Regions from separate parts of the Alteromonas sp. H02 genome, predicted to be linked through region 2. Evidence: predicted binding sites of a transcription regulator. Region 2 holds the regulator's gene; each other region holds the start of a gene.
What was found. The regulator ArgR, encoded in region 2, controls arginine synthesis, uptake and breakdown. The targets are predictions, from matches to a motif close to ANTGAATANNTATTCANT.
Positions count from the first base shown of each region.

Region 1 (3,148 bases), 2.4 Mb from region 2:
TTTTCTCCATTGATTTCCCACAAAGGCGGCAACCCGGCCAACAATCATCGCAAAGATACTTAAGCCTAGCGGGATAACATACAAGGCTACAATAAGCTTGCCAGCAGGGGTTTGCGGCGATAAATCACCGTAGCCAACTGTTGAGCCGGTCACTGCCAGCCAATAGATGAAATCAACACTTTCGGTCAGTGCCTGTTCGTCGAATGCATAAAGTAACAACCAGGACGACAAGCCATAAAACAGCGTCGCCAGAACGATGGTGTACCATCGTGATTCGGCAAAATAGTTAAGCATTACGCGTCGGATCTTTATCCACATATTGGCGCCACTGACTATCCCTGTTGTTGAGTTGATTGCCATCTTCGCAAAAAAATAGCGGTTAGTCCAAGTACCTGCCAGAGAGCAAGCCGAGACTTAACCGCTTGATTTTATTTACTTGCCTAAAATGCGCGCCAGCTCATCGTCGGCCGAACTCTGGCCGCCTTTGATGCCAGCCTCTGCCAGACGCTTCTCTAAATCGTCAGACGATTCAGATGAAGCCAGTTCTTCCGCTGCTTCGAGCTCCGCGGTGCGCATTTTCTGCTTTTCCTGAATTCGCGACAGTGACTCAGTCGCCGTCTTCATTTTGCTGTTTGCGCCCATATGACGGGAAGATACTGCAACCTGAGCCTTCTGCACGCTTTCAGTTGCTTTTACCATATCAACCTGTTGTTCCAGGCGACGCAGGTTGGCTTTTGCCTGCTGAATATTTTTAGCCAGCTGCTTCTCTGACGCATTGAATTGGTCGAGGTATTGCTGTTCCTGGTCGCGTTCAGCTTTCAGTTCGCTAACTTTTTGTGCGCAATCAAGCGCCAGTTCACGGTCGGTGTCGATAGCTTTACGGGCATGGGCTTCATACTCCGCAATCGACTGGTTAAATCCATCAACTTTTTGCTGTGACAATTTGCACTTAGCCAGAATCTGGGTGCGGGCATGATCAGATTTGCGCAACTCTTCTTTTGCTTCCCGAATTTCCTGTTCAAGAATTCTGATTGCCTGACTATCTACCACTGACTGGGCCGCTTCGTTGGCTCCACCTTTCACTGCTGTGATCAGTTTTTTCCAAACAGACATAAATTTCTCCTTAAATTACTTCAAATGTGACTCATAAGCGTCAAGGAAAGCTGCCACGTTCTGGAATAACGTAGTCACTTCAATTTGAATACTCTCTGCTTTTGACTGCGCGCTCAGCGCACCGAATGCCGTGTAGTATTCCTCTCCATTAACGTTGGATATGGCCACCGTTGTGAGTGGGAAAAGCATGTGAGTTGACAGAATATCGTGGTCCAGAGCGGCTTTATCGGCAACCTGCGAAGCGTTAAACAGTAAACTCTCAACTATGATTTGCTCACCGCTGATTGCCAGCCAGGCATCCAGCCCGTCCTGATTTGCAATCAGTAAACATTCTTTCTCGCGGGTGACGACCAGGTCATCCATGTCTTTAAACAGGGCCTCAAGTTGTTCAAGATCCCATTCCATACTATATCTCCTTACCGAATCAGCTAAATGCCGTTAACTCTAGTCAGATTTACTACACTGTTGCAACGACTTTACGTTAATTAGTGCAACAAAGTGTCTCTAAACCGATAGTCTGTGTTGTTCTCATTGCCCGTTCCGACTGATTTTTTTGAGCATATCTGCCGGAACGAGGAAAAGTGTAGACAATTAAGGTAGCAATAGTCAATAATAATTATGTCTATATGTGTAAAAAAGTGTGTCAATGTAAATTATAATTCACAAAAGGGGTTGTTTTGAAAGGTCAGAATCAATGGCGGATGGTGGTACAGCGGATTATTCGTTCGGAAATGTCGCTGCGCGGTGTGAAATATCAGGGATTGAGTGACAAACTGGCAGAAATAGGGGTCTCGCAAACGGCCGATAATTTGCGCAATAAAGTGAATAAAGGCATTTTAGGTGCCGATTTGCTGTTACAGATTCTTTTTGTCCTCAAAGCACGGCCGTTATCGGCAGAGATGATGGCCGAGGTAATGGCTGCCGGAGACAGCGATTAAATTGCTACAAGGCAGAAGATACGTGGATTGCGTGGTACATAAACAAAACCCAGCCAAAATGACTGGGTCGAATAAGGAAGATGGGAGAACATCATCGCTTTGATTAAATAATAGTCTTATTCCAAAATAATAAAAGAAAAACTGTGTATCATACGGCATTCATTGGTATGGATATAAATACCTAAAGTTGGTGAGATACTTGCAGGGTAAATTCAGGGAAATTGTAAGTAAATGAATTGCAAGAGAACTGAGGCTTTACAGTTGCTCAATAGAATGTCGCCAGGCCTGAAACTGCCACCCGCTAAATGAGCTTTTAAATACCGCTGTAAAGCGTGAAATTGAGCCGATGACACGGCCTTTTTTCGACGAAATGTGTTAAACTCCCGCCAATTTTTGACAGAAACCCTTTTGACTCGAAGGAAAGCCCGTTAGGGCGGTTATTCTCCGCGACTTAAAAGCAATTTGATACGACATTTGAGCTGCATGAAATTATCAGATTTTAGTTTTACACTGCCCGAGCACCTGATTGCTAAACATCCTACCGCCGAACGCACTGCCAGCCGTTTGTTACATCTTGATGGTAAAACGGGCACGGTCGAGCATAAACAGTTCCGCGATATGCTTGATTTGGTAGAGCCGGGGGATCTGCTGGTATTTAATAATACCCGGGTCATACCTGCTCGACTGCTGGGGCAGAAGGCCTCTGGCGGTAAAGTGGAAGTGCTGGTTGAGCGCATTGTGGACGAGCATAAAGCGCTGGCCCATGTGCGCGCCAGCAAAGCACCGAAGCCCGGCACTAAATTACTCCTGGAAGGGGCGGTTGAAGTGACCGTAACAGGCAGGCAGGACGCGTTGTTTGAGCTGTCTTTTGACGGCGAGAGTACGGTGCTTGAGCAGCTTGAAGCCCATGGCCATATGCCATTACCACCGTATATAGACAGAGCCGATGAAGACAGCGACAAAGAACGTTATCAAACGGTTTATAATCAGGCCCCCGGCGCCGTAGCAGCACCTACGGCAGGATTGCATTTTGACGAGACCATTTTAGCCGCGCTGGCAGAAAAGCAGGTTAATCTGGCTTACGTTACTTTACACGT
Region 1 covers NZ_CM185021.1:3,717,243-3,720,390, reverse strand. Annotated here, with positions in the region: gene AC566Q_RS17300 (potassium channel family protein) at 1-318, opposite strand, end outside; gene AC566Q_RS17295 (PspA/IM30 family protein) at 433-1,113, opposite strand; gene AC566Q_RS17290 (DUF2170 family protein) at 1,129-1,518, opposite strand; gene AC566Q_RS17285 (DUF6471 domain-containing protein) at 1,815-2,051, shown strand; gene queA (tRNA preQ1(34) S-adenosylmethionine ribosyltransferase-isomerase QueA) at 2,535-3,148, shown strand, end outside.
Region 1: the regulator ArgR is predicted to act here: its motif matches at 1,761-1,778, upstream of AC566Q_RS17290 (DUF2170 family protein).

Region 2 (3,148 bases):
ATTTCTTCTACACCGTTTGGACCTAAACGTACAGGGTGAGAGAAGAACGCTGCGTCGTCGCTGTCGTCGGTTTGTACGTAAGTGTACTCAACCACGTTGTCGCCTTGCATAGCAGCAACCAGAGACAGACAGAAGCGCGCTGCCGCCTGACCCATAGACAAGGTAGCAGAACCGCCGCCCGCTTTAGCTTCAACGACTTCAGTACCGGCATTTTGAATGCGGGTAGTCAGTGAAGAAATCTCATCGTCAGAGAACTCTACGCCTTCAACCTGAGACAGCAGTGGCAGAATAGTAGTACCAGAGTGGCCGCCGATTACCGGTACATGCGTATTTGCAGGGTCCAGATCTTTCAGTTCAGCAACAAACGTCTCGGCACGGATAACATCGAGAGTGGTTACACCAAACAGTTTGTTCTTGTCGTAAACGCCTTTTGCTTTCAGCGTTTCGGCAGCGATTGCTACGGTGGTGTTAACCGGGTTAGTAATGATACAGGTACATGCAGAAGGACAGTTATCTGCAATACCTTCAACCAGCGCCTTCACGATACCAGCGTTGATGTTGAACAGGTCTGAACGGTCCATACCAGGCTTACGAGGAACACCTGCTGGAATTAATACTACATCACAACCGGTTAATGCTTCAGCCAGATCGTCTTTACCGTGACCGGTAACCTTAACTGCAGTAGGGATGTGGCTTAAATCTACAGCAACACCAGGAACAACCGGCGCAACGTCGTACAAAGCTAACTCAGAACCCGCTGGCAGTTGTGTTTTTAACAACAGTGACAGCGCCTGACCAATACCACCGGCAGCACCTAACACGGCTACTTTCATACCATTTCTCCTATGGAAAGAATCACGTTTAATAACGGCCGAACACACTAAAGGATGTCAGCCTAAAACTCAATCACCTATTAGTCTTATGAGGGATGAACGAGCGAATAATCGGGTTATATTCAACATAACTGCATAGTTATGCAAATATGTTGTTTTTTCATGCAAAACAAGGCAAAATAACTGGTTTTATACAGTTAGGGTAAGAATAATCATACCGGCCTGAACCCTTCGCGAGTCATAGTATACACCAAGCCGACGGGTAAGCCGAATCGATTAACCATTATTGCATAGCCACCAAGGCTACCATCACGATACTAATAAACGTCAGGATTTTAATGGCAAATCATAAGCAGGAAGAGCTCGTCAGAGCATTCAAAGACATCCTCAAGGCAGAAAGTTACGGTTCTCAGGGCGAAATTGTTGAAGGACTCAAACATCAGGGCTTCAACAATATCAGCCAAAGTAAAATATCCCGCATGCTAAGTAAATTTGGCGCGGTGCGCACCCGCAATGCCCGTGGCGACATGGTGTACTGCCTGCCGCCGGAACTGGGCATGCCAACGGCTAAAAGCCCACTCAAGCAGTTGGTACTGGATATTGTCCATAATAATGTGATGGTAATTATCCGCACCAGTCCGGGGGCTGCTCAGCTCATCGCGCGTTTGCTGGATTCACTAAGTAAAAAAGACGGTGTGCTGGGTACCATTGCCGGTGATGACACCATTTTTATTGCGCCGGCCGATGTTACTAAAATCGAAAACCTGCGCCAGCGTGTAGAGGACTTATTCGACAACGTGTAGCGTCAGCACGCGCATAGCGTTGCAATCTTTTGCCTTCACGCGCATTTCCAGACATAAAAAAACCACCCTCGCGGGTGGTTTTTTCGTTTAGGTATAAAGACTTAACTATTAGAAGTCGTACTTAACACCGAACTGAACTTGCCATACTGATTGAGACAGTACTTCTAAGTTCTCGATACGGCTTGGGCTTCTCAGGTCGAAGTATTCGTACTGGCCGTCAACGATTTGAGCAGATACTACTGCACGCTCATACTCGTAACGGGTACGCTCAATACGACCCCAGTCGTCATTTAACAGGTTACCGAAGTTCTCGATATCGAAGAACACGGTCAGCTTATGCTCTGGCATAAATGCTGGCAGTTCTTGTTGGATACGGACGTCGATAATTGTTGACCAACGAGAGTTGTCACCGTTACGTGGGGCAATGCCGCCAGCGTAGCCAGCTAACTCAGAGTTAGCGATGTAATCCATAAACTCTTGTTGCGCGGCAAGGTCACCACCAAATGAGCTGGCTGCGAACAATGGATCGTCCAGACCAGATGGTACATACAACAGGTGACCGGCATCATCGTTACGGCTCTCACGAGCACAACGACCACCATCGGCATCTAGCACACACGCGTTGTTTTCGTTAAAGGTATAGCTGTAAGGCTGACCAGAACGACGAGTCGCAAATACCGATACTTTGGTTTGATAACCGTCGATCAGCTCTTTGCTCCAGTTAAAGCGCATTTTCCACAGATGCTCGGTCTGGAAGTTTGACGTACCAGCGCGAGGCTTCTGACGGTCATAGGCCGCGAAGTCAGAGTAGTTAGAGGTTGCAGTAGAAGACGTACCGTAACCAACATCTTCAACATCTGCGTAAGTGTAGCTGGTGAAGAAATCAAACGTACCGTATGCTGTATCCCACTCGTTGGTCGCAGACACTGCGTAAAGCATTGAGTCGCCATCATCAACTGAACCTACAACCAGTGCTTCCGGACCATTGCTACAGTCGTAAACACCGCGGCCGTCTGGCGCTGTACCCACTGGGTCTTCACAGCGTTGATCGTACCAATACGTGGCATTTTCAAGCTTGTTGTACAATACGTCAGCAGAGAATACCCAGCCTTCAAGCGCATCAATCTGCGGCTCGTGTGCAACACCTAAGCTTACTTTAGTGGTTACCGGGATTTCGAAGTCAGGACGCAGTGCGTTAACTGAACCATCCGGAGCGGTATTCGCCAGGGCATCCAGCACGTCTTGTGGGATGTACTGACCAGTCGCTGCATCTGGCGTGGTTGGAACCTGGTAAGTCATACCAGAACCAAAATCTTCGTAGTCATCAGAGATAACACCGTCATTAGAGTAGCTGTTTGAAATCCAAACGCTTGGTGCACCACCAGAGAAGCGACCAATACCACCACGTACAGTAGTGTAATCACCCGCAAACCATTCGAATGAGATACGTGGCAAAATCACGTCCAGGCCGTCGATGTCGGTACTGTTGGTGAAACCGTAACGGTCGATGAA
Region 2 covers NZ_CM185021.1:539,567-542,714, reverse strand. Annotated here, with positions in the region: gene mdh (malate dehydrogenase) at 1-833, opposite strand, end outside; gene argR (transcriptional regulator ArgR) at 1,172-1,636, shown strand; gene AC566Q_RS02455 (outer membrane beta-barrel protein) at 1,745-3,148, opposite strand, start outside.

Region 3 (3,148 bases), 1.2 Mb from region 2:
AAAGAGAATGCCGAATACCACGCCGCTCGTGAACAGCAAAGCTTCTGTGAAGGCCGCATTCAGGACATCGAAGGTAAACTGTCTAATGCACAAATCATTGATGTCACCAAAATGCCTAACAACGGCAAGGTTATTTTTGGTGCTACGGTGACCATTCTTAACGTTGATAACGATAAAGAAACCACTTATCGCATTGTGGGTGACGATGAAGCCGACATTAAACAAAACCTGATTTCTGTTAACTCGCCCATCGCCCGCGGCCTGATTGGTAAAGAGCTCGACGATATGGTTAACATTCAAACGCCGGCTGGCACCGTTGAATACGAAATCATAGAAGTCGAATATATTTAAACATTTATAAGAGCTGCTTTCGCAGCTCTTATTTTTTGCCCCTTTGATTTACGCCCTGTATTAAACGGATTTATATGAAAGACACCAACACCGACGAAATTCAAACCCTCGGCTCCAAAGTGGTTTATCAGAATCGCTGGATGACCGTGCGTGAAGATACTATTGGCCGTGATGACGGTTACCGGGGGATTTATGGGGTTGTTGATAAGCCTGACTTTGTCGTGGTGATCGCCATTGATGGCGACGATGTTTACCTTGTCGAACAATATCGTTATCCGGTAAAAGGCCGTCATCTTGAATTTCCACAAGGGGCTAAAGAGGGCGCAGAAACCTTTGACGCACTGAGCGTTGCTAAGGCCGAATTAAGAGAAGAATGCGGTTTGCTGGCAGCCGACTGGCAATACGTTGGCGAACAGTTCCTGGCCTATGGTATGTGTTCCCAGCGTTATCATATTTTTGTGGCGAAAAATCTTACCAAAACGGCTCAGGAACTCGAAGAAGAAGAGCAGGGACTTACCGTGCATAAGTTGCCGCTGGCAGAAGTTAAAGCTCGCATCATTAACGGTGAAATGATGGATTCAACCACCTGTAATGCGTTTGGACTGGCAACGCTTAAAGGCTATCTTTAATCATGCCAGCCGAGTCGCTGCAAATCAGGGTAGATGATTTATCCGGTGGTGATGTGATTGCGTTGCTCGAGGAACATCTGGCTGATATGTATGCCACATCGCCACCTGAGTGCGTGCATGCTCTCGACGTTGATAAACTTAAAGCGCCGGACATTACCTTTTTTGCGGCCCGTTGTGGGCATAAACTGCTGGGCTGCATCGCACTAAAACATCTTAACGCCGCTCAGGCCGAAATAAAATCCATGCGAACACCAGCCAGTGCACGGCGTACCGGTACTGGCAAAAGATTGCTTGAGCATGTTATTGATTATGCAGCGAATACTGGTTATCAAAGCTTGTGGCTGGAAACTGGCAGCATGGACTTTTTTGCCCCGGCCAGGCAGTTATATCAGCGCTATGGATTTCAATTTTGTGGGCCATTTGCTGACTATCAGGCCGATCCTAACAGTTGTTTTATGTGTAAAACTTTATAATCGCCTGCCGCTATAGATTTAACCGGACGGCCTCACAGAGCCCTTAAACTCTTTTTCCATTAATTCAGATCAAGCATTGCTGAACTTTACCTTGTGTTCGTCAATGCCCTCCAGCACACTCATTTACAGGCGATATATTAATCACTTATACGAGCTATAAACACAGTTTATGGGTAATGAGGTGATAATAGAATGTTAATTTAATGTGATATAAGCATTCATGAGATTTATAGGTTACATAAATAAAGCTTAATTTTATGCAAAAAATAGAATATATATTGATATTTAGTCGTAAAAATTGATTTTTTTTTCAATTTAAACAGTTGTTTATATTGTCTTTTAGCAACTGCCGTGATACTAATCTGTTTCCAAAATAATGCCCGGGAAAAGCAATGACTACACCGATTTCAGAATTACTAATGGAAGCTGGCAATTTACTGCTGGTGGGAATGGGCTTTGTTTTTGTGTTTCTGACAATCCTTATTTTCGCGGTAAACGCGCTCAAGGCTTTTTGTGAGCGTTTCCCTGGTCAGGAGCCGCAGTCGCCGGTAAGAGCGTCGGGCACGAAAGCCACTTCAACAGCCGCCGCCGATAACAATGTTATCGCTGCCATTTCTGCTGCTGTGCACGCGCACAGAAACGCAAAGAATAAATAACACACTTTAGGAGAACACATGTCTAAGCCACTGGCGATTACCGAACTGGTGCTTCGGGATGCGCACCAATCATTGCTAGCAACCAGAATGCGTCTGGACGATATGCTACCCATCGCTGAAAAGCTTGATAACGCGGGTTATTGGTCGATTGAGTCCTGGGGTGGTGCCACCTTCGATTCGTGTATTCGTTATCTGGGTGAAGATCCCTGGGAACGTATCCGTGAGCTGAAAAAAGCCATGCCAAAGACCCCGCAGCAAATGTTACTGCGCGGTCAGAACCTGCTCGGTTATCGCCATTATGCCGATGACGTGGTTACCCGCTTTGTTGAGCGTGCGCACGACAACGGTGTAGACGTATTCCGTATTTTCGATGCCATGAATGATGTACGTAACCTTGAAACGGCCATCAAAGCCGCAGTAAATTGCGGTGCGCATGCTCAGGGTACTATCTCTTACACCGTGAGCCCTGTACATAACCTCGAGTTGTGGCTGGACATGGCGAAAAAGCTCGAAGATATGGGTGTTCACTCTATTTGTATTAAAGATATGGCCGGTCTGCTCAAGCCTTATGAGTGTGAAACACTGATTACCGAACTGAAGAAAACCGTAGATGTGCCGATTGCCATGCAGTGTCACGCCACTACCGGCCTGAGCACCGCCACTTACCAAAAAGCCATAGACGCTGGTATCGACATTCTGGATACCGCAATCTCGTCAATGAGTATGACGTATGGTCACTCTGCCACCGAAACCATTGTGTCGATTCTGGAAAGTACCGAGCGCGATACCGGCCTCGACTTACCGGAGCTGGCCGAAATTGCCGCATATTTCCGTGATGTGCGTAAGAAGTATGCTAAGTTTGAAGGCAGCCTGAAAGGCGTTGATGCACGTATTCTGCTGGCTCAGGTGCCTGGTGGTATGCTTACCAACATGGAAAGCCAGCTCAAAGAGCAGGGCGCAGCCGATAAATTTGATGAAGTACTGCAGGAAATCCCGCGCGTTCGTGAAGATCTTGGCTTTATTCCTCTGGTTACACCCA
Region 3 covers NZ_CM185021.1:1,776,748-1,779,895, forward strand. Annotated here, with positions in the region: gene greA (transcription elongation factor GreA) at 1-351, shown strand, start outside; gene AC566Q_RS08180 (NUDIX domain-containing protein) at 426-980, shown strand; gene AC566Q_RS08185 (GNAT family N-acetyltransferase) at 983-1,453, shown strand; gene AC566Q_RS08190 (OadG family protein) at 1,846-2,109, shown strand; gene oadA (sodium-extruding oxaloacetate decarboxylase subunit alpha) at 2,128-3,148, shown strand, end outside.
Region 3: the regulator ArgR is predicted to act here: its motif matches at 1,751-1,768, upstream of AC566Q_RS08190 (OadG family protein).